DNA from 3 places in the Arthrobacter sp. SLBN-122 genome. Region 2 is predicted to be linked to each of the others. Evidence: riboswitches for the same ligand, from Rfam matches in the RefSeq annotation. Region 2 holds a riboswitch; each other region holds the start of a gene.
The links. Region 2 has a riboswitch for glycine ahead of gcvP (aminomethyl-transferring glycine dehydrogenase). Riboswitches for the same ligand answer to the same signal wherever they lie in the genome.
Positions count from the first base shown of each region.

Region 1 (6,186 bases), 380 kb from region 2:
GCGGACGGCTTCCGACACTGATTCGGGCACCAGGTTTGCCGCTTCAATTGCGCCGGCGAGCGTTTCACGGGCATTGTGCAGGGTGGATCCGGGCAGCATGCCGTCAAGTCCCGCGGGCAGCCGCAGGTTCTGCTGGTAGGACGCGGTCAGGATGGAGCCCAGCACTGCGGTCCCCAGCAGCGAGCCCACCTCGTAGCCTGTCTCCGAGATCGCCGCGGCAGCACCTGACTTCTCCGGCGGGGCGGACCCGAGGATGAGGTCGTTGGAGATGGTTTCGGCCGTGCCCACGCCCAGTGCCAGGACCAGGAGCGCCGCCAGCAGCAGCGAGGGTCCGCCGTCGTGGTTCCCGAACGCCACTATCGTGTAGCCCGCAGCGCTGAAGGCCAGTCCCGCCGCCACCACGTAGCCGGGACGGACCTTGCGGACCAGCGGCACCACCACCAGCCCGGCCACCACCGTGGCGGCCAGTGCCGGGATCATGGCAACGCCCGCCGCGGACGGGGTCATGCCCTCGAGGAGCTGGAGGTGCTGGGCAAGGAACAGGATGAACCCGTTGAAGGAGAACAGGGCAAGGATGTTGGCGCTGATGGCCATGCTGAACACCCTGTTCCGGAACAGTGACATATCCAGCAGCGGGTGCTTCAGCCGGTGCTGCCGCCGCACGAACACGGTCCCCATCGCCAGGCCGAAGGCGATTGCGCCCAGCCCTGCAGTCCCCGGGCCTTCGGTGGCAACTGCCTTGATTCCGTAGACAACGGGCACCATGACCAGCATGGAGAGCACGATGCTGGGGATGTCCACCTTGCCGGGCGCCGGATCCTTCGATTCGGGGATGACGGCCGGGCCAAAGGCCAGAAGGGGGAGCATGAGCGGGACCGCCACCAGGAAGACGGCGCCCCACCAGAAGTGCTCCACCAGCCATCCGCCGACGATCGGACCCAGCGCCGCGCCGCCGGAGAAGCCGGCAGCCCAGATGGCCACGGCCAGCCTCCGGCGGTTGGGCTCCGGGAAGATGTTGCGGATCAGCGACAGCGTGGAAGGCATCAGCATGGCCCCGAAGAACCCCAGGGCGGCGCGGCCGGCGATAAGCCACTCCGGCGCCGGTGCAAAAGCGGTGGCAACGGACAGTCCGGCGAAGCCGATGCTGCCAAGGATCAGCAGCCTCCGCCGCCCGATCCGATCGCCCAGGCTACCCATCGATACCAGCAGCCCGGCGAGTACCAGTGGGTAGGCGTCAACGATCCACAGCAGCTGCACGCCGCTGGGTTCCAAGGCGCGTGCGATGGCGGGCAGTGCGAACGTCAGCGCCGTGTTGTCCACCGCCACCAGCAGTACCGGGAACATCAGCAGCCCCAGCGCCAGCCAGTCCCGCCACGGGGAGCGAGTGGAGGTGCTGGGCGCCTGCGGGGACGCGGAACTCTTGATGGAAGCGGTCATGGGAATAACTATACCGTCCAGACGGTATAGTTTGGAATGGTAGGAATTTCCGTTTTCCTGCCTGGTGGAAGGCATGATGGAAGGCATGCCCCGAAAGCCTGTTGCCCGTGACGCGGTCCTTGACGCCTTCGAGTCCCTGCTGATCGAAGTGGGGGAGCGCGCGGCCACCCTTGATGCCGTGGCCCGCAAGGCGGGGGTGTCCAAAGGCGGCCTCCTTTACCACTTTCCCAACAAGGAAGCGCTCATCGCCGTGCTGCTTGACCGGCTGGAGGGCCTCGCCCGGGAAGACGCCGACGCGATGGCTGCTGCCGCTGAAGGCGCCGCGGCATACTTCATCCGTTCCTCCGTCTGGGCCGATACTCGGCTGGACCGCGCCATCGTGGCCGCCACCCGGCTTGCAGAGGTGGCCCACGAAGAGACAAGGCGCCGGTTCGCGGCCATCCAGCAGCGCTGGCTGGACGAGATAGCTGCCGACGTTGGGCCGGGCCTGGCCAAGGCAGTCCTCTACATGGGGGACGGCCTGTACTTCAACGCCATGCTGTCCGTTGCCCCCGCCCCGGCAGGGGGAGCGGCCGCCGACGTGGAGGAACTCCTGGCCGCTTTGGAGCGGCTCCGGAGGTAGTTCCGGTCATTTGCCGCGAGGGGCTGCGGCGTAGGACAATAGAGAGTTGTGAGGGCTGTCACCGGCCTTCATGGTTCGACAAATGAATAGCCTTTGATCTGCGGCGGGAGAGTTCTGCCGGAAGTACAGGCAGGCGCCGTTGGAGCAAATCCTCCCCAGGAATCTCGCAGGCCCCTGTACCGCCGCGGCGAGGCACCTCTGGAAAGCAGCAGGCAGTCCACCACCCTTTGGGAATGCAAGGACTGTTGTGCTCACCGACGGTGCAAGCGGGTCCTGTCCAGGCAGGCAACGCGGAAACTCTCAGGTCCAATACAGAGCGGGGAGGGACCCGAATAGCTGTGGCGTACCCTTCGCCGCCTGAGTAAATGGAGTTCCTTCGTGTCGGTTACCCCAGCCTCCACCACTTTCGTAGACCGCCATATCGGCGCGCGCCGCCAGGCCGACGTCGACACCATGCTCAAAGCCGTAGGCTACGACTCGGTCGACTCCCTGGTTGATACGGCCGTTCCCAAGGTCATCCGCCAGGACACCGCGCTTCGCCTGCAGGACGCCCTCAGTGAGGTTGAAGTCCTCACCGAGCTGCGGAAGCTGGCCGCGAAGAACAAGACGGCCGTGCAGCTGATCGGCCAGGGCTACTCCGATACCGTGACTCCGCCGGTGATCCGCCGCAACATCCTCGAGTCCCCGGCCTGGTACACCGCCTACACCCCTTACCAGCCCGAGATTTCCCAGGGCCGGCTTGAGGCCCTGCTGAACTTCCAGACCATGGTGCAGGACCTCGTCGGGCTGCCCATTGCCAACGCATCGCTGCTCGACGAAGCAACCGCGGTGGCTGAGGCCGTGCTGCTGATGCGCCGCGCCAACAAGGCCAAGCCCGCGGCCGACGGCAAGACCGTCCTGGACATCGACGTGCTCCCGCAGACCATCGCCATCGTCAAGGGCCGTGCAGAAGCGCTCGGCTTCGAGGTGGAGGTGGCCGATCTCTCCAAGGGCCTGCCCGACGGTGACATCAACGGCGTGGTGCTGCAGCAGCCCGGCGCTTCCGGCCGGGTCTGGGACCAGTCCGCCGTCATCGCCGCTGCGAAGGAGCGTGGCGCGCTGGTTACCGTGGCCGCGGACCTGCTGGCACTTACGCTCATTACCCCGCCGGGCGAGCAGGGCGCGGACATCGCGGTCGGCTCAGCCCAGCGCTTTGGTGTTCCGCTGTTCTTCGGCGGCCCGCACGCTGCCTACATGGCTGTCCGCAAGGGCCTGGAGCGCTCGCTTCCCGGCCGCCTGGTGGGCGTGTCCAAGGACGACGCCGGCGTTCCCGCCTACCGTCTGGCCCTGCAGACCCGCGAGCAGCACATCCGCCGCGAGAAGGCCACGTCCAACATCTGCACCGCCCAGGCGCTCTTGGCCATCGTGTCCTCCTTCTATGCGGTGTATCACGGCCCGGACGGACTGAAGGCGATCGCCGAAACGGCGCATGGCCACGCCCGTGCCCTGGCGGCCTCGCTTGCCGCTGCCGGCGTTGACGTTCTGCACAAGAGCTTTTTCGACACCCTGACCGTCCGGGTGCCCGGACGGGCTGCCGGCATCATTGCCGACGCCGAGGCGCGGGGCATCAACCTGCGCAGCGTCGACGCCGATACCGTCGGCATCGCCCTCGATGAAACCACGACCCCGGCCATTGTCGCCCAGGTGGCCGATGTCTTTGGCGCCAAGGTTGCCGACGACCAGGGTGAGGACCAGGGCTTCGGTCTGGAGGCCGCCGTCGAGCGTTCCTCCGACTTCCTGCAGCACCCTGTGTTCAACACCCACCGGTCCGAAACCCAGCTGCTGCGTTACATCCGCCGCCTGTCCGATCGGGACTTGGCGCTGGACCGCACCATGATCCCGCTGGGCTCGTGCACCATGAAGCTGAACGCCACCGCGGAGATGGAGGCCATCTCCTGGCCGGAGTTCGCTTCCATCCACCCGTTCGCCCCGGACTCCCAGACTGAAGGCTGGCGTGAACTCATTGCCGACCTTGAGGCGGACCTGACCACGATCACCGGCTACGACCAGGTGTCCATCCAGCCCAACGCCGGCTCCCAAGGCGAGCTCGCAGGCCTGCTGGCCATCCGCGGCTACCACCACTCCCGCGGCGACCAGCAGCGCAACATCTGCCTGATTCCCGCCTCGGCACACGGCACCAACGCCGCGTCCGCCGTGCTCGCGGGAATGAAGGTGGTCGTTGTCGCCACCGCCGCTGACGGGACGATCGACCACGATGACCTCACAGCCAAGATCGAGGCCCACAAGGATGTCCTGTCCTGCATCATGATCACCTACCCGTCCACCCACGGGGTGTATGACGGGGACGTCCGTGAGGTCTGCGATGCCGTGCATGCTGCAGGCGGCCAGGTCTACATCGACGGGGCCAACCTGAACGCCCTCGTGGGGCTTGCGCAGCCGGGCCAGTTCGGCGGCGACGTGTCGCACCTGAACCTGCACAAGACCTTCTGCATCCCGCACGGCGGCGGCGGCCCCGGCGTCGGACCGGTTGCCGCCAAGGCCCACCTGGCCCCGTTCATGCCCGGCGATGCGAACAAGGCCGCCCACGAGGACGGGCATGGAGTTGCGATTTCCGCGTCCCGGTTCGGCTCGGCGGGCGTGCTGCCCATTTCCTGGGCCTACGTGAAGTTGATGGGCGGCGAGGGCCTGACCGAGGCCACCAAGTCCGCGCTGCTGGCAGCGAACTACGTCGCCTCCCGCCTGAACGAATACTTCCCGGTTCTGTACACGGGAGAGGGCGGATTGGTGGCCCACGAATGCATCCTTGACCTGCGCGAACTCACGGCGAAGACCGGCGTTACCGCGGAGGATGTGGCCAAGCGGCTGATCGACTTCGGCTTCCACGCCCCTACCCTTTCGTTCCCGGTGGCGGGCACCCTGATGGTGGAGCCCACCGAGTCCGAGGACCTGGCGGAGATCGACCGCTTCATCGAGGCCATGGTCAGCATCCGCAAGGAAATCGACCAGGTAGCCAACGGCGACTTTGCCGTGGCGGACTCACCCTTACGCCGCGCACCCCACACGGCGGCCGCCGTCGTCAGCTCTGACTGGGACCGCGCGTACCCCCGTGAGCAGGCCGCCTTCCCTGCCCACCACAAGCAGGACAAGTACTTCCCGCCAGTGGGCAGGATCGACGGCGCCGCCGGCGACCGGAACCTGATCTGCTCCTGCCCGCCGCTGGAAGACTTCGAAAACTAAGGACCGGCACCAATGACCGAGAAATACACCGCGCTTTACGACGAGCACAAAAAGCTCGGCGCATCCTTTACGGACTTCGGCGGCTGGCAGATGCCGCTCAAGTACAGCTCTGAACTTGCCGAGCACCACGCCGTCCGCAACGCTGCCGGCCTGTTCGACCTCTCCCACATGGGCGAGGTCTGGGTGACCGGCCCGGATGCGGCCGCCTTCCTGGACTACGCCCTGGTGGGAAAGATCTCCGCCATGGCCGTGGGCAAGGCCAAGTACTCGCTGATCTGCAACGAGGACGGCGGCATTATCGACGACCTCATCACCTACCGCCGCCCGGCGGCTGCGGGTACCGCACAAGGCAGTACCGACGTCTTCCTGGTTGTCCCCAACGCTGGCAACGCCGCCGTAGTGGCCGCAGCCCTGCAGGAACGGGCCGCGGGGTTCGATGTTGTGGTGGATGATGCCTCAGCCCGCACTTCCCTGATCGCCGTCCAGGGTCCCAAAGCCCAGGAACTCCTGCTGCGCCTGGTTCCGGCCGCGCAACACTCCCTGGTGACGGAGCTGAAGTACTACGCCGCGGTCGCCGTCCCGCTCCTGGTAGGTGGCACCGGCAAAGAACTGCTGCTTGCGCGCACCGGGTATACCGGTGAAGACGGGTTCGAGATCTTCGTGGACAACGACGATGCGCCCGCGCTGTGGCAGTCGCTGATCGCCATCGCCGACGACGGGGAACTGATCCCGGCAGGCCTCGCCTCCCGCGACTCCCTCCGCCTCGAAGCAGGAATGCCGCTGTACGGCAACGAACTGTCGCTGCAGGGCGACCCGTTCGCCGCCGGCCTGGGCGCCGTCGTCGCACTCTCCAAGGAAGGCGACTTCGTTGGCAAAGCCGCCCTGGCAGC
Region 1 is NZ_VFMS01000001.1:2,780,028-2,786,213, forward strand. It holds gene FBY36_RS12985 (MFS transporter) at 1-1,437, opposite strand, end outside; gene FBY36_RS12990 (TetR/AcrR family transcriptional regulator) at 1,523-2,059, shown strand; glycine riboswitch at 2,154-2,251, shown strand; gene gcvP (aminomethyl-transferring glycine dehydrogenase) at 2,438-5,296, shown strand; gene gcvT (glycine cleavage system aminomethyltransferase GcvT) at 5,309-6,186, shown strand, end outside.
Region 1: linked by a shared signal. The riboswitch ahead of gcvP (aminomethyl-transferring glycine dehydrogenase) and the one ahead of gcvP (aminomethyl-transferring glycine dehydrogenase) in region 2 are both predicted to bind glycine.

Region 2 (6,186 bases):
GGCTCAAGCACGCCCGGCCATGGGTCCCGGACGCCGCAACGGAAAACTCACCGCCCGGCTGGACCTCACCAACAGGCCGCCACTACAAACCCGAACACCCCGACCCCAACCCGACCCAGTGGCCGCAATGGCTCATGCCGGGTGAACGCCTGTGCTTGGATGCCAGCCCTGAAGACCTTCCGCAGTGGGAACCAGACGACGACCAACTCATAGACCTCAACGACCTCTCGCCGGAGGATCCGGTTTGGGCGGAGTTCTTCACCAAACCATTCGTACTGTCCGGCTGAGGCTGGCCTGTGCTCGTGCGCTAGCCCTTACGCGAAGGAGTCCAGGCCTCTATGCGAAAGACTCCAGTCCTACGCCGCAAGCTTCGAGTCCTGCCCTGATCCTGGCCGCCATCTCTACCGCCGCGGGGCTCCCGCCCTGAAGACGCAGTGAGCCGGGCCGGAGCGCTACCACCGTGCCGTCCGCAGCCACCACTTCGCCTTGCGTGGCCAGGCGGATAGCCCGCTCAACCACTGCATCGACGTCGTGAAGGACTGCATTTTCCTCGGAGAGCGGCACCACGGTGCCATCGGCGAGGTAGGCGCGGTCCGCGAAGGCCTCGACGAATACCGGGTGCCCTGCTTCCTTGGCCTGCTTCAGGAGCTCCGAGCCCGGGAGGCCCAGGAACGGGAGGCCTGGATCGTAAGCGTTTACCGCCGCGACTACGGCGGAGGCCTGCTCGGCGTCATGAATTGTGGTGCCGTACAGCGCTCCGTGCAGCTTCACGTAGTCCACGGAGGCACCCACGGCGTGCGCGACGCCGTCGAGCGCCCCCAGCTGGTACAGCACGTCGCCGAAAAGTTCATCGAAGCTCATCCCCAGCGAGCGCTGCCCATAGCCGGCCAGGTCCCGGTAGCCCAGGTGCGCACCGACGGTGACATCAAGTTCGTATGCCGCCCTGCAGCTGTCCAGCATGGTGACGGGGTCGCCAGCGTGGAGGCCACAGGCTACGTTGACGCTGGTGGCCAGCTGGAACATCGCCGGATCACCGCCGGTGGTCCAGGGGCCGAATGATTGGCCTACGTCAGCGTTGAGATCCAAATGTGTTGCCTTCCAGCGTCAGGTTGTCCGGCCCGGCGGCGGCAGTCAGCTCCCCGGGAATGGTGTCCGGCATTGGCCCGAACGCTTCCCGGGCATTCTTGGCCACCGCACGGCCCATCACGAGGTTACCGGCTCCACCCACCACGGCACCTATTCCGAACGGGAGGGCCCTGCCGAACAGCGCAGTTCCCTGGCGCTTAAGCAGGTTTTTGAGGAAGGCATGCTGGATCCGCTTCCGGACGCTGCCGAACCCGGGCACCACCATGGACTTCGAGAGTGCATTGCCCCACGTGTTGTTGGGGCCGCCGGATGCCTGGCCGCTGAGCGTGCCCAGCAGGGCGGTCCCCTCCTCGCCAAGCATGATGGCCATGACCATGGTGCCGGCCTTCTCCGGATTGGTGAGGCGAATGCCGTGGAGTTCAGCCAGCGAGGTGGCGTAGAGGGCCGTTGCTTCCAGGAAACCGACGGTGGCGGCGGCGGAAAGTCCCAGCGACGCCACGGTTCCAACACCGGGGACGACGGCGGTTGCACCCACCAAGGCACCCCCGCCGGCGACCGCACGCAGGTAGTCGCGCTCTGCGATGTCCGCCAGCTGGGCAGCGGTGGCCCGTGGATGCTTCTTCTGGAGCCGGCGGATGTAGCCAACCACCAGGGGCCGCTGAATCTGTACCGCCTTCAGGAGCATGTTGTGGACCCCGGGCTTTGGCTTGCCCTCGGAATCGAACATTGCACTGTGGGCGGTTTCCTGTGCGATACGTACTGCGGGGTTGCTGCGCCGGGCCATGGTCACCTTCATTCAAATCGACCTGCAGCGGGTAGGCTGCCGTGCTCTTTCCATCCTATGTGGACAAACACTAAGCATGCTGAACTTTTCGGTCTGCAGCTCACGACTGGCGGGCTGCGGCGGCAGGATTCGGCAACTGAAGCCAAGCGCCTGCGCCGCAACCCGCCGACGGCCGTTACTTCCTGGCCTCCTGGACATCATGCCCTGCCGCGCCGGAATCCACGCCGCCGTTGTGCCCGGCGGCAGCCTGGTCGGCCCGAAGTTCAGCCTGGAAGACCTCGAAGCGGGCCAGGTGGGCGGGACGGCGCCGCAGGATGGCCCACGCCACGCCAAGGACGACAAACCAGATGGGGGTCACCAGCAGTGCAACGAGGGTGTCGGGCTGGGTGGTCAGGGCCCACAGGACGAAGGCGAAGAACACGTAAACCACCCACACGGCGGGGATGCCACCGGGCATCTTGAACTTGGACGCCGCGTGCAGATGCGGCCGGCGGCGGCGGAAGGAGATGTAGCTGGCCAGGATGATCGACCAGACGAAGACGAAGCAGACGGCGGACACGGTGGTCACCATTTCGAAGGCCTTGCCAACGTCCTGGCCGGCATACATGAGTACGACGCCGGACAGCAGCAGGACGCAGGACAGGAACAGCGCGTTGCTGGGCACCTTCCTCGTGGACAGGCGGCCGAACATGCCGGGGGCGTCGCCTTCCTGGGCCAGTCCGAAGACCATGCGGGAGGTGGAGTAGATGCCGGAGTTCGCGGAGGACATGGCCGAGGTGAGGACCACCAGGTTGACCACTGTGGCCGCGGCGCCGAGGCCGGCCAGGGAGAACATGCCGATGAAGGGGCTGTGGCCCGCGGCGAACTGGGTCCACGGGGTGACCGCCATCAGGATGACCAGCGCGCCGACGTAGAACAGCAGCACGCGGACAGGGATGGCGTTGATGGCCTTGGGCAGCGTGCGCTCGGGGTTCTTGGCCTCGGCTGCCGTGGTGCCCACCAGCTCAATGCCCACGAAGGCGAACACGGCGATCTGGAATCCGGCCACGAAGCCCATGAACTCGTTGGGGAAGAACCCGCCATGGCTCCACAGGTTGGTGAAGCTTGCCGTGCCCGCGTCGCTCTGGAACCCGGTGAAAATCATGAAGAGGCCCACGATGATGAGGGCAGCGATGGCGATGATCTTGATGAGGGCGAACCAGAACTCGGTCTCGCCGAAAGCCTTGACAGTGGCGAGGTTCAGCAGGAGCAGGATGCCCACCGTGGCCAGGCCCGGGATCCACAGCGGAAGCCCCGGCCAGAGCTCCTTGGAGTAGCCGGCAATCGCGATCACGTCCGCGATTCCGGTGATCACCCAGCAGAACCAGTAGGTCCAGCCGGTGAAGAAGCCGGCCCACGGCCCCAGGAGGTCGGCGGCAAAGTCACTGAAGGACTTGTAGTTCAGGTTGCTCAACAGCAGTTCGCCCATGGCCCGCATGACGAAGAAGAGCATGAAGCCGATGATCATGTACACGAAGATCACGGAGGGGCCGGCGGCGGAGATGGTCTTGCCGGAGCCCATGAAGAGGCCGGTGCCGATCGCTCCGCCGATGGCGATGAGCTGGATGTGGCGGTTGCTGAGCTGCCGTTCAAGGTGGGGTGGCTCGCTGCGGGCGGGCGTGTTTACGGCTTCGTTGCGCGCAGGTTCGCCGTTGGACGTGGGGGGATGAATCGCCATGAGGAACTCCATCGATAAAGCGGCACTTGGGTACCGCAAAAGATTTGATTCCTCCCCGCTCTGTAGTGAACCTGAGAGTTTCCGCAGCCCATGCCGCTTGCACCGTCGGTGAGCCAGGACTTGCCTGGCTGCTTTCCAGAGTTGCCTGTCCGCGGCGGTACGTGGGCCTGAGAGTTTCCTGGGGAGGGTTTGCTCCTACGGCGCCTGCTGAATGTACCGGGCAGGGCTCTCCCGCCGCAGGTCGAAGGCGTGTTCAGTTGGAAGCCGCAGCCCTGGGGGCCGCGGCGGGTCATGCATTGGGATGGACGCCGGCTGGTGGGCCGCTCCGGATACGTTGAGCCGGCCACCGGCGGTGCCAATCCCGGGGTTCAGTGTGGTGTCCGTCACCATCGAAAGTCAAACCTGCTCCGACACAAGCGGGACAGAAGGGCGTCACGGGCCGGATGCATCCGCCTGTGGCAGCCGTCCGATTTGCCACCGGCAGCTAATCCCGATACCTTGTGAGCCGAATCACCCACATTTTAATAAGCCTTTCGAGCTGTGACGGGAGAGTCCTCCCGCGAAACACCGGGCAGGCGCCGTAGGAGCAAATCCTCCCCAGGAATCTCTCAGGCCCACGTACCGTCATGGCGAGGCGACTCTGGAAAGCAACCGGGCTTCTGCCTGGTTCACCGACGGTGCAAGCGGCCCCCTGCCAAGAGCAGGCAACGCGGAATCTCTCAGGTCCAATACAGAGCGGGGAGGAACCCATCCCACGCCGTGCCACCTTCGGCCGGCCAGAACTGGAGTTCCTCATGACGATTCATCCGCATCCAACATCGTTTGTTGACCGCCATATCGGCGCGCGCCGCCAAGCCGACGTCGACACCATGCTCAAGGCCGTGGGCTATGACAGCGTGGATGGCCTCGTTGACATGGCTGTCCCCGCATCCATCCGTCAGGACACTGCCCTCAGGCTGACCGACGCCCTCAGCGAGGTGGAGGTCCTGGCCGAACTCCGCCGGATCGCCGGCCGGAACAAGACCGCGGTCCAGCTGATCGGCCAGGGCTACTACGACACCGTCACGCCTCCGGTGATCCGCCGCAACATCCTTGAATCCCCGGCCTGGTACACCGCTTACACCCCGTACCAGCCGGAGATTTCCCAGGGCCGGCTGGAGGCGCTGCTGAACTTCCAGACCATGGTGCAGGACCTGACAGCCCTCCCCGTGGCAAACGCCTCCCTCCTCGACGAGGCGACGGCGGTGGCTGAGGCCGTGCTGCTGATGCGCAGGGCCAACAAGAACAAGGATGCCAAGGACGGCAGGACGGTGCTCGACGCCGATTGCCTCCCCCAGACCATCGCCATCGTGCTGGGCCGTGCGGAGGCGCTCGGCTTCGAGGTGGAAATCGCCGAATTGTCCAAGGGACTGCCTGACGGTGCCATCAACGGGGTGGTGCTGCAGCAGCCCGGTGTCTCCGGCCGGGTCTGGGACCAGTCCGCCGTCATCGCCGAGGCCAAGGACCGCGGTGCGCTGGTGACCGTGGCCGCGGACCTTTTGGCCCTCACCCTCATCACCCCTCCGGGCGAGCAGGGCGCCGACATCGCCGTCGGTTCCACCCAGCGTTTTGGCGTGCCGTTGTTCTTTGGGGGGCCGCACGCCGCTTACATGGCTGTCCGCAAGGGCATGGAACGGACCCTGCCCGGCAGGATTGTGGGCGTGTCCAGGGACAACGCCGGCGCCCCCGCCTACCGTCTGGCCCTGCAGACCCGCGAGCAGCACATCCGCCGCGAGAAGGCCACCTCCAACATCTGCACCGCCCAGGCGCTGCTGGCCATCGTGTCCTCCTTCTACGCGGTGTACCACGGCCCGGACGGGCTGAAGGCAATCGCCGAAGCGGTCCACGGCAAGGCCCGCGTCCTGGCCACCGCGCTCACCTCCATGGGCCGCGAACTGGTCAGTGCCTCCTTTTTCGATACCCTTACGGTCCGCGTTCCCGGCAAGGCCGCCAAGGTGATCACCGCAGCCGAAGCCCGCGGCATCAACCTGCGCTTCATCGACGCGGACACGGTAGGCGTCTCCGTTGATGAAACGACGACGGCGGCAACCCTGTCCGCCGTCGCCGTCGCCTTTGGTGCCGGTCCCGTGGGTGACGCCCAGGGTTTCGAGTTGCCCGGGTCTCTGCTGCGCACCTCCGATTACCTGCAGCACCCTGTGTTCAACACCCACCGCTCGGAAACCCAGCTCCTGCGCTACATCCGCAAGCTCTCTGACCGGGACCTGGCGCTGGACCGCACCATGATCCCGCTGGGATCCTGCACCATGAAGCTGAACGCCACGGCCGAGATGGAAGCCATCTCCTGGCCGGAGTTCGCCTCGATCCACCCGTTCGCCCCGGACTCCCAGACTGAAGGCTGGCGTGAACTGATTTCCGGACTGGAAGCCGACCTCGCCGAGATCACCGGCTACGACCAGGTGTCCATCCAGCCCAACGCCGGCTCCCAGGGCGAGCTCGCAGGCCTGTTGGCGATCCGCGGCTATCACCACTCCCGCGGCGAGCAGCAGCGCAACGTCTGCCTCATCCCTGCCTCGGCGCACGGCACCAACGCGGCCTCCGC
Region 2 is NZ_VFMS01000001.1:2,401,862-2,408,047, reverse strand. It holds gene FBY36_RS11245 (HNH endonuclease signature motif containing protein) at 1-287, shown strand, start outside; gene FBY36_RS11240 (LamB/YcsF family protein) at 337-1,086, opposite strand; gene FBY36_RS11235 (hypothetical protein) at 1,070-1,870, opposite strand; gene cycA (D-serine/D-alanine/glycine transporter) at 2,046-3,587, opposite strand; glycine riboswitch at 3,638-3,732, opposite strand; glycine riboswitch at 3,733-3,831, opposite strand; glycine riboswitch at 4,122-4,221, shown strand; gene gcvP (aminomethyl-transferring glycine dehydrogenase) at 4,382-6,186, shown strand, end outside.

Region 3 (6,186 bases), 1.6 Mb from region 2:
GGACAGCCGGTTGGCGTGAAGATCAGGAAAGGCCGGCTGCACGCGCAGAACAACGCCGAGGCGGCGAAAATGCGCGAGAACATCGGCATGGTTTTCCAGAGCTTCAACCTTTTCCCGCACATGACGGTGCTGGAGAACATCTGCGAGGCGCCGGTCAGGGTGAGGAAGGAGAACCGCAAGGCCGTGCAGGACCGGGCCCGGATCCTCCTGGAGCGGGTGGGGCTCTCCGAGAAGGTCCACGCCTACCCTGCGTCCCTTTCCGGCGGCCAGCAGCAGCGCGTGGCCATCGCCAGGGCACTGGCCATGGAGCCACGGCTGATGCTGTTCGATGAGCCCACATCGGCCCTGGACCCGGAGCTCGTGGGCGAGGTGCTGGACGTGATGCGCAAGCTCGCGGACGGCGGGATGACCATGATCGTGGTGACCCACGAGATCGGCTTCGCCCGCGAAGTTGGCGACCACCTGATCTTCATGGACGGCGGCGGCATCGTGGAGCAGGGCGACCCACGGACTGTCCTGAGCGACCCCCAGCATGAGCGCACCAAACAATTCCTGGCGAAAGTAATTTAGACCTTCACATTGGAGCAGGACTCTTGAAAAACAAATGGATTGTCAGCGTTGAGGACTACCGCAAGGCCTCCCGCAAGCAGCTTCCGAAAATGATTTCGGACTATTTGGAGGGCGGCGCGCTGGACGAAACCACCATGCGCGCCAATGAAGACCGTTTCGATGCCCTGATGCTTCGCCAGCGGTCCATGGTGGACCTGCGGGGTCTGAACACGTCCACCACCGTGCTGGGCCATTCCCTGGCGATGCCCCTGATGGTGGCACCCATGGGAATGCTCACCATCTTCCACCCGGGTTCGGATCCTGCCGTCGCCAGGGCCGCGGTCAGGGCAGGGTCGATCTTCATCCACAGCGCCTGGGCCGGCTGCTCACTCGAAGAGGTGGCCAAGGTGGCGCCGAACAATCTGTGGGCGCAGATCGCGTTCTGGAAGGATCCGGCGGAAACTGCCAGCTACATCAACCGGGCACGTGCTGTGGGGGTTGAGACGCTGGTGGTGGCAGGCGATGTGGGGTCTTCCAGCAAGCGGGAGCGGGACCTGCACCATGGCCTGTCCATGCCGCCGCGCCCGCCGGTCGCGGACTACTTCAATGCCGCCACCCGCCCCGTCTGGCTGTGGCGGTGGCTAACCGGCCGGAAGATGACGTACGGGAACTACCAGATCAACGGCCGCCCGCTGCGCATGGACGAGATGAACAACTGGATGGCGTCCAACAAGAACCCGGGCGCCAGCTGGGAGGACTTCGCCAGGCTGCGCTCCGAGTGGAAGGGGAACCTGGTGATCAAGGGCATCATGGACGCCGAGGACGCAGCCCGGGCGGTGGATGAGGGGGCGGACGGCATTTTCGTCTCCAACCACGGCGGCCGGCAGTTCGACTCCCAGCCCGCCACCATCGACGTGCTGCCGTCCATTGTTGAGGCAGTGGGCGGACGGGCGGAGATTTATCTCGACGGCGGCGTGCGGCGTGGCCACGACATGGTCAAGGCAGTGGCGCTGGGCGCCAAAGCTGTACTTGCCGGACGTCCGTTCGCCTACGCCCTAGCCACTGGCGGGGAACCGGCGGTGGACCGGGTATTCGGCATCCTCCAGGAGGAGTTCAAGGGGGCCATGGGATTTGTCGGCAAGGCTTCGGTCGCCGACCTGAACAGCAGCATCTTCGCGAAGACGAGCCCAGCCTCCTTACCGGAGAGCCTGCTCGTCTAAAACCGGCACGACAAACTGCCCGTCTCTCACCTGAGGGGCGGGCAGTTCGGCGTCCCGGATCCTTCTGAGGGGGAGTCGGAATCGTATGTTGCCTTAGCGTTTCCTATAGGATATGTTACTCAGGTCACAACGAATTACCGCCCTTGACGCATGGCGGGAGAGCTTTCCGGAACATCAACCCGCGGAAAGCGCCGTAGGAGCAAATCCTCCCCAGGAATCTCTCAGGCCCCGCACCGCCATGGTTAGGCAACTCTGGAAAGAGTCCCAGTTCAGCTGGATGACTCGCCGACGGTGCAACCGGAACCTGTTCCGGGAATCTCTCAGGCCAAAAAAACAGAGCGGGGAGGACACCCAACATATTCCGGCGCTCCCCCGCGCCCTCCACACCCTTGGAGATTCTCTATGTCCACCACACCTGCCGGGACGGCATCACCTGGCATTGAACAGTTTGGGTACACCCAGGAACTGAAAAGGACACTCACCTTCAGTGACCTGATGATCTACGGATTGATCTTCATGGTCCCCATCGCCCCGTTCGCCATTTTCGGCGGCGTCTTCCACGACTCCGGCGGAATGGCCCCGCTTGCCTACATCGTGGCCCTCTTCGCCATGATGTTTTCGGCCAATTCGTATGCCCAGATGGCCCAGGCGTTCCCCATGTCGGGCTCCGTCTACACGTATGTCGGCCGTGGCATCGGAAAGCCGGTCGGCTTCGTGGCCGGCTGGATGATCCTGCTCGATTACCTCCTCATCCCCTGCCTGCTGTACTTAGCTGCAGCCATCGCCATGAACGGCATCATCCCCGACCTGCCCGTGTGGGTATGGCTGGTGGCCTTCGTCGTGCTGAACACGGTGATCAACTACATGGGCATCCAGTTCACCGCCAAGGTCAACAAGATCATGCTGGTCCTGGAACTCGTGGTACTGGCCATCTTCCTGGTCGTCGGCCTTGTGGCTTTGGCCCAGGGCAAGGGCCGCGGTTTCAGCTTTGACGCCTTCTTCAACTCCAGCACCTTCTCGCTCCCGTTGCTCTTTGGCGCGGCGTCGATCGCTGTACTGTCTTTCCTCGGCTTCGACGGGATTTCCACGCTGGCGGAGGAAAACAGCGGCAGCAGCAAGTCCCTGGGCCGGTCCATGATCGCCGCGCTTGCCATGGTGGGTGTGCTGTTCGTGGTCCAGACCTGGGTTGCTTCCATGCTCGTCGAGGACCCCGCAGGCCTCCTCGAGAACGGCGACCCCGCCGGAACCGCCTTCTATGAGGCGGCAGCCAACGCCGGTGGCCCCTTCATGTTCGTCCTCACTGCGGCGGCAACCGCCGTCGCTTGGGGCTTCGCCAACGCACTGGTGGCCCAGGCGGCCACGTCCCGCCTCCTGTTCGCGATGGCCCGGGACCGGCAGCTGCCCCGTTTCCTGAGCAAGATCAGCGCAAAGCACCGCGTCCCTGTCAACGCAACCTTCGTCGTCGCGATCATCTCGCTGGTGCTCGGCATCTACCTCACCATCCTGCCCGACGGGCTGGTGGCCATCTCGGCACTGGTGAACTTCGGAGCGCTCACCGCCTTCCTGGTCCTCAATGTCGCAGTCATCTGGTGGTTCATCTTCAAGCTGAAGTCCCGCCGCTGGTTCGTCCACCTCGTCTTTCCCCTGGCGGGGGTCCTGATCCTGGCGTCGGTGATCTACAACGCGCGTACGGGTGCCCAGCTGCTCGGCCTGTTGTGGCTGGTGGTAGGGATCGCCGTCGCCGCAGTCCTGTACAAGACTGGGCGGATGGGCGGCAGGGAAGTACCGGTTACGACGGCGGCAGGGGAACCTGAAGCAGTGGAGGTCAAGTAGAGATGGTTGTTCACAAACTGGCACCACAGCCGGGCGAATACTCCTACGTGTTCGGCGGCCGGGAGCGGATGGTCAGCATCCGCCCGGGTGACATCGTGGAGGTCAGCACCGAGGATTGCTTCGGCGGCCGGGTCACCTCCCCGGACCAGCTCCCCAGCGACGTGGTGCCCTTCAACGAGATGAACCCGGTCTCCGGTCCCATCGAGGTGGAGGGCGCGGAACCCGGCGACATGCTGGCAGTGCATTTCGTGTCGATCGTGCCGGCCAGGAAGTACGCCGTGTCCTGCGTACTCCCCCGGTTCGGCGCCCTGGCGGCCACCCATGAAACGGCGACGTTGAACGAGCCGCTGGAGGAGCGCGTCTGGTTCTACGACATTGACCTGGAGAGCTGGAGCGCCACGTTCCGGGCACGGAACTCGGACTTCCGGCTGCAACTGCCGCTGGACCCGATGCACGGGACAGTAGGCGTGGCTCCCGCCGGTGGGGAGGTGCGCCTGGTCATGACGCCGTCCACGCACGGCGGGAACATGGACACTCCGGAAGCCCGCGCCGGCACCACGCTGTACCTGCCGGTCAACGTTGCGGGAGCCATGCTGTCCCTCGGCGACGGCCATGCCCGCCAGGGTGAGGGCGAAGTGTGCGGAACCGGCCTGGAATCGGCGATGAACTCGGTGATCGCAGTGGACCTGATCAAGGAGGGCGCCGCTGCCTGGCCGCGGCTGGAGAACGACGAGTACATCATGAGCACGGGGTCCACCCGCCCGCTTGAGGATGCGTACCGGATCAGCCAGAAGGACCTCATTGCGTGGACCTCGGACCTGACCGGCATGGACCTGCTGGACTCCTACCAGCTGGTCAGCCAGATGGGCCTGGCCCCGGCAGCGAATGTCTGCGACCCGAATTACACGATGGTGGCGAAGCTGCCCAAGTGGACGCTGCAGGGCGCCCAGGCGTACGGCGGCGCCCACAGCCGCCTGCGGAAGGCAGCTGAGGACTACAGGTCGCGGTAGCCGGTATTACTGGAGGAGCGCTGCGGGCCTGGATTCAGGCGGGCAGCGCTCCTTTTTCGTCGGGCGGCAACACATATAAGCGCGGCCTGCGAAATCTGCGCCGACCTTGATGCATTCTTGACCGAATCCGGGCACATCCTTGAGGTATTCCCGCCAAAGTGATGCGTGAAGGACGGGAGCGCATCCTTGATGCACCTGGGTACTGGGTCCCAGTCGACCGCGCCTGCGTCGGATCAAACCGATGGTCTCAGACGCCTGGCGGCGCTAAGCAATGGCGCCGCCAGGCAACCAATCCACCTTCCCCAGCAGGCCAGGGGCCTGCGGCGGAGGCACGGATCAGCGTCGATCCGAAAAAGCCGCCGGCCCCTCTAACTGTCGAGTAAGGCAGCGCTTGCGCGCCCGCTACGAGCTGAACCGGTCCGGGTAGAGCAGCGGCAGCTGAAGGGTCAGCCATGGGCTGAAGGCCCAGGGCGTAGCGGCCACGGCGGCGGTGATCAGCGCCGGATCGGTCCACTGCCACTCCACCACCTCGTCGGCACGGGGAGCCAGTGGGGAGGCGGCACGGGCGGTGAAGACCGGACAGATCTCGTTCTCCACCACGCCGGAGGCATCCACCGCCCGGTACCGGAAGTCCGGCACCTTCAGCTCCACATGGTCCAGGCGGAGACCCAGCTCGTACTCGCCGCGGCGCCGAACGGCGTCCTCAAGGTCCTCCCCAAGGCCGGGATGGCCGCAGAAGGAATTGGTCCAGACGCCGGGCCACGTCAGCTTGGACAGCGCACGGCGGGTAAGCAGGATGTGGCCCTCATCGTCATACACGTGGGCCGAGAAGGCCAGGTGCAGCGGTGTGGAGGTCGAGTGCACGGTGGCCTTGTCCTCAACGCCGATAGGTGTTCCGTCATCGGCGGCCAGCACCACCAGCTCTGCCTTACCGTTCAACTGCCCTCCCACGGGTGCCCGTGTTTACTGTACCGATGGATATGGGCAACAGGCTGCCACACACTGGCTACGTCCGCATGGTTGATGATGTCCTGGCATCCTTCTTCACCCGGGCCAAGAAGCGCGCCGGCGCCCTGCACCCCGAATACCCCCACCGGGTGGCAGCACCATGAAGCTCACCAGCGGCGGGATTCCCAATATCGCCGGCCCCTACCGCAACCTCGCCGGGGCCAGGCCGGAAGCCACGACCGGGAGGTAGGCCGAAAGCGGGCCGGGAGCGGCAGGAAACAGAGGCACGACGGCGGCGCGCACCGAACCGGGAGAGCGCTAGTTAATGAGGTAAGAGCCCTCGGGCTCCGGCCGGTGCACCCGGTTCTTGGCCAACGGCAGGGCCGCGGCCAAGGCCTTGAGCCCTATGGCAGGAAGCAACACCGCAGCCGCCGTTACCGACAATGCGGTCAAGCCCACCAGCTCCAGGGTTTCCCGCTTCGGCACGCGGCGGCGACGGCGTCCACCGTCCATGAGTTCCATCATGCTGAAAGGCTAGGAGGCCGCAGGCCGGAACACCCCCGTAGCGGCTACCTGTCTTTCCGGCGGGCACTACTGGGAGCGGAAGGCGCCGGCAGGGCGCGGAC
Region 3 is NZ_VFMS01000001.1:841,784-847,969, forward strand. It holds gene FBY36_RS03945 (amino acid ABC transporter ATP-binding protein) at 1-570, shown strand, start outside; gene FBY36_RS03950 (alpha-hydroxy acid oxidase) at 594-1,769, shown strand; glycine riboswitch at 2,012-2,116, shown strand; gene FBY36_RS03955 (APC family permease) at 2,172-3,602, shown strand; gene FBY36_RS03960 (acetamidase/formamidase family protein) at 3,605-4,612, shown strand; gene idi (isopentenyl-diphosphate Delta-isomerase) at 5,015-5,551, opposite strand; gene FBY36_RS20525 (hypothetical protein) at 5,587-5,724, shown strand; gene FBY36_RS03970 (hypothetical protein) at 5,879-6,085, opposite strand.
Region 3: linked by a shared signal. The riboswitch ahead of FBY36_RS03955 (APC family permease) and the one ahead of gcvP (aminomethyl-transferring glycine dehydrogenase) in region 2 are both predicted to bind glycine.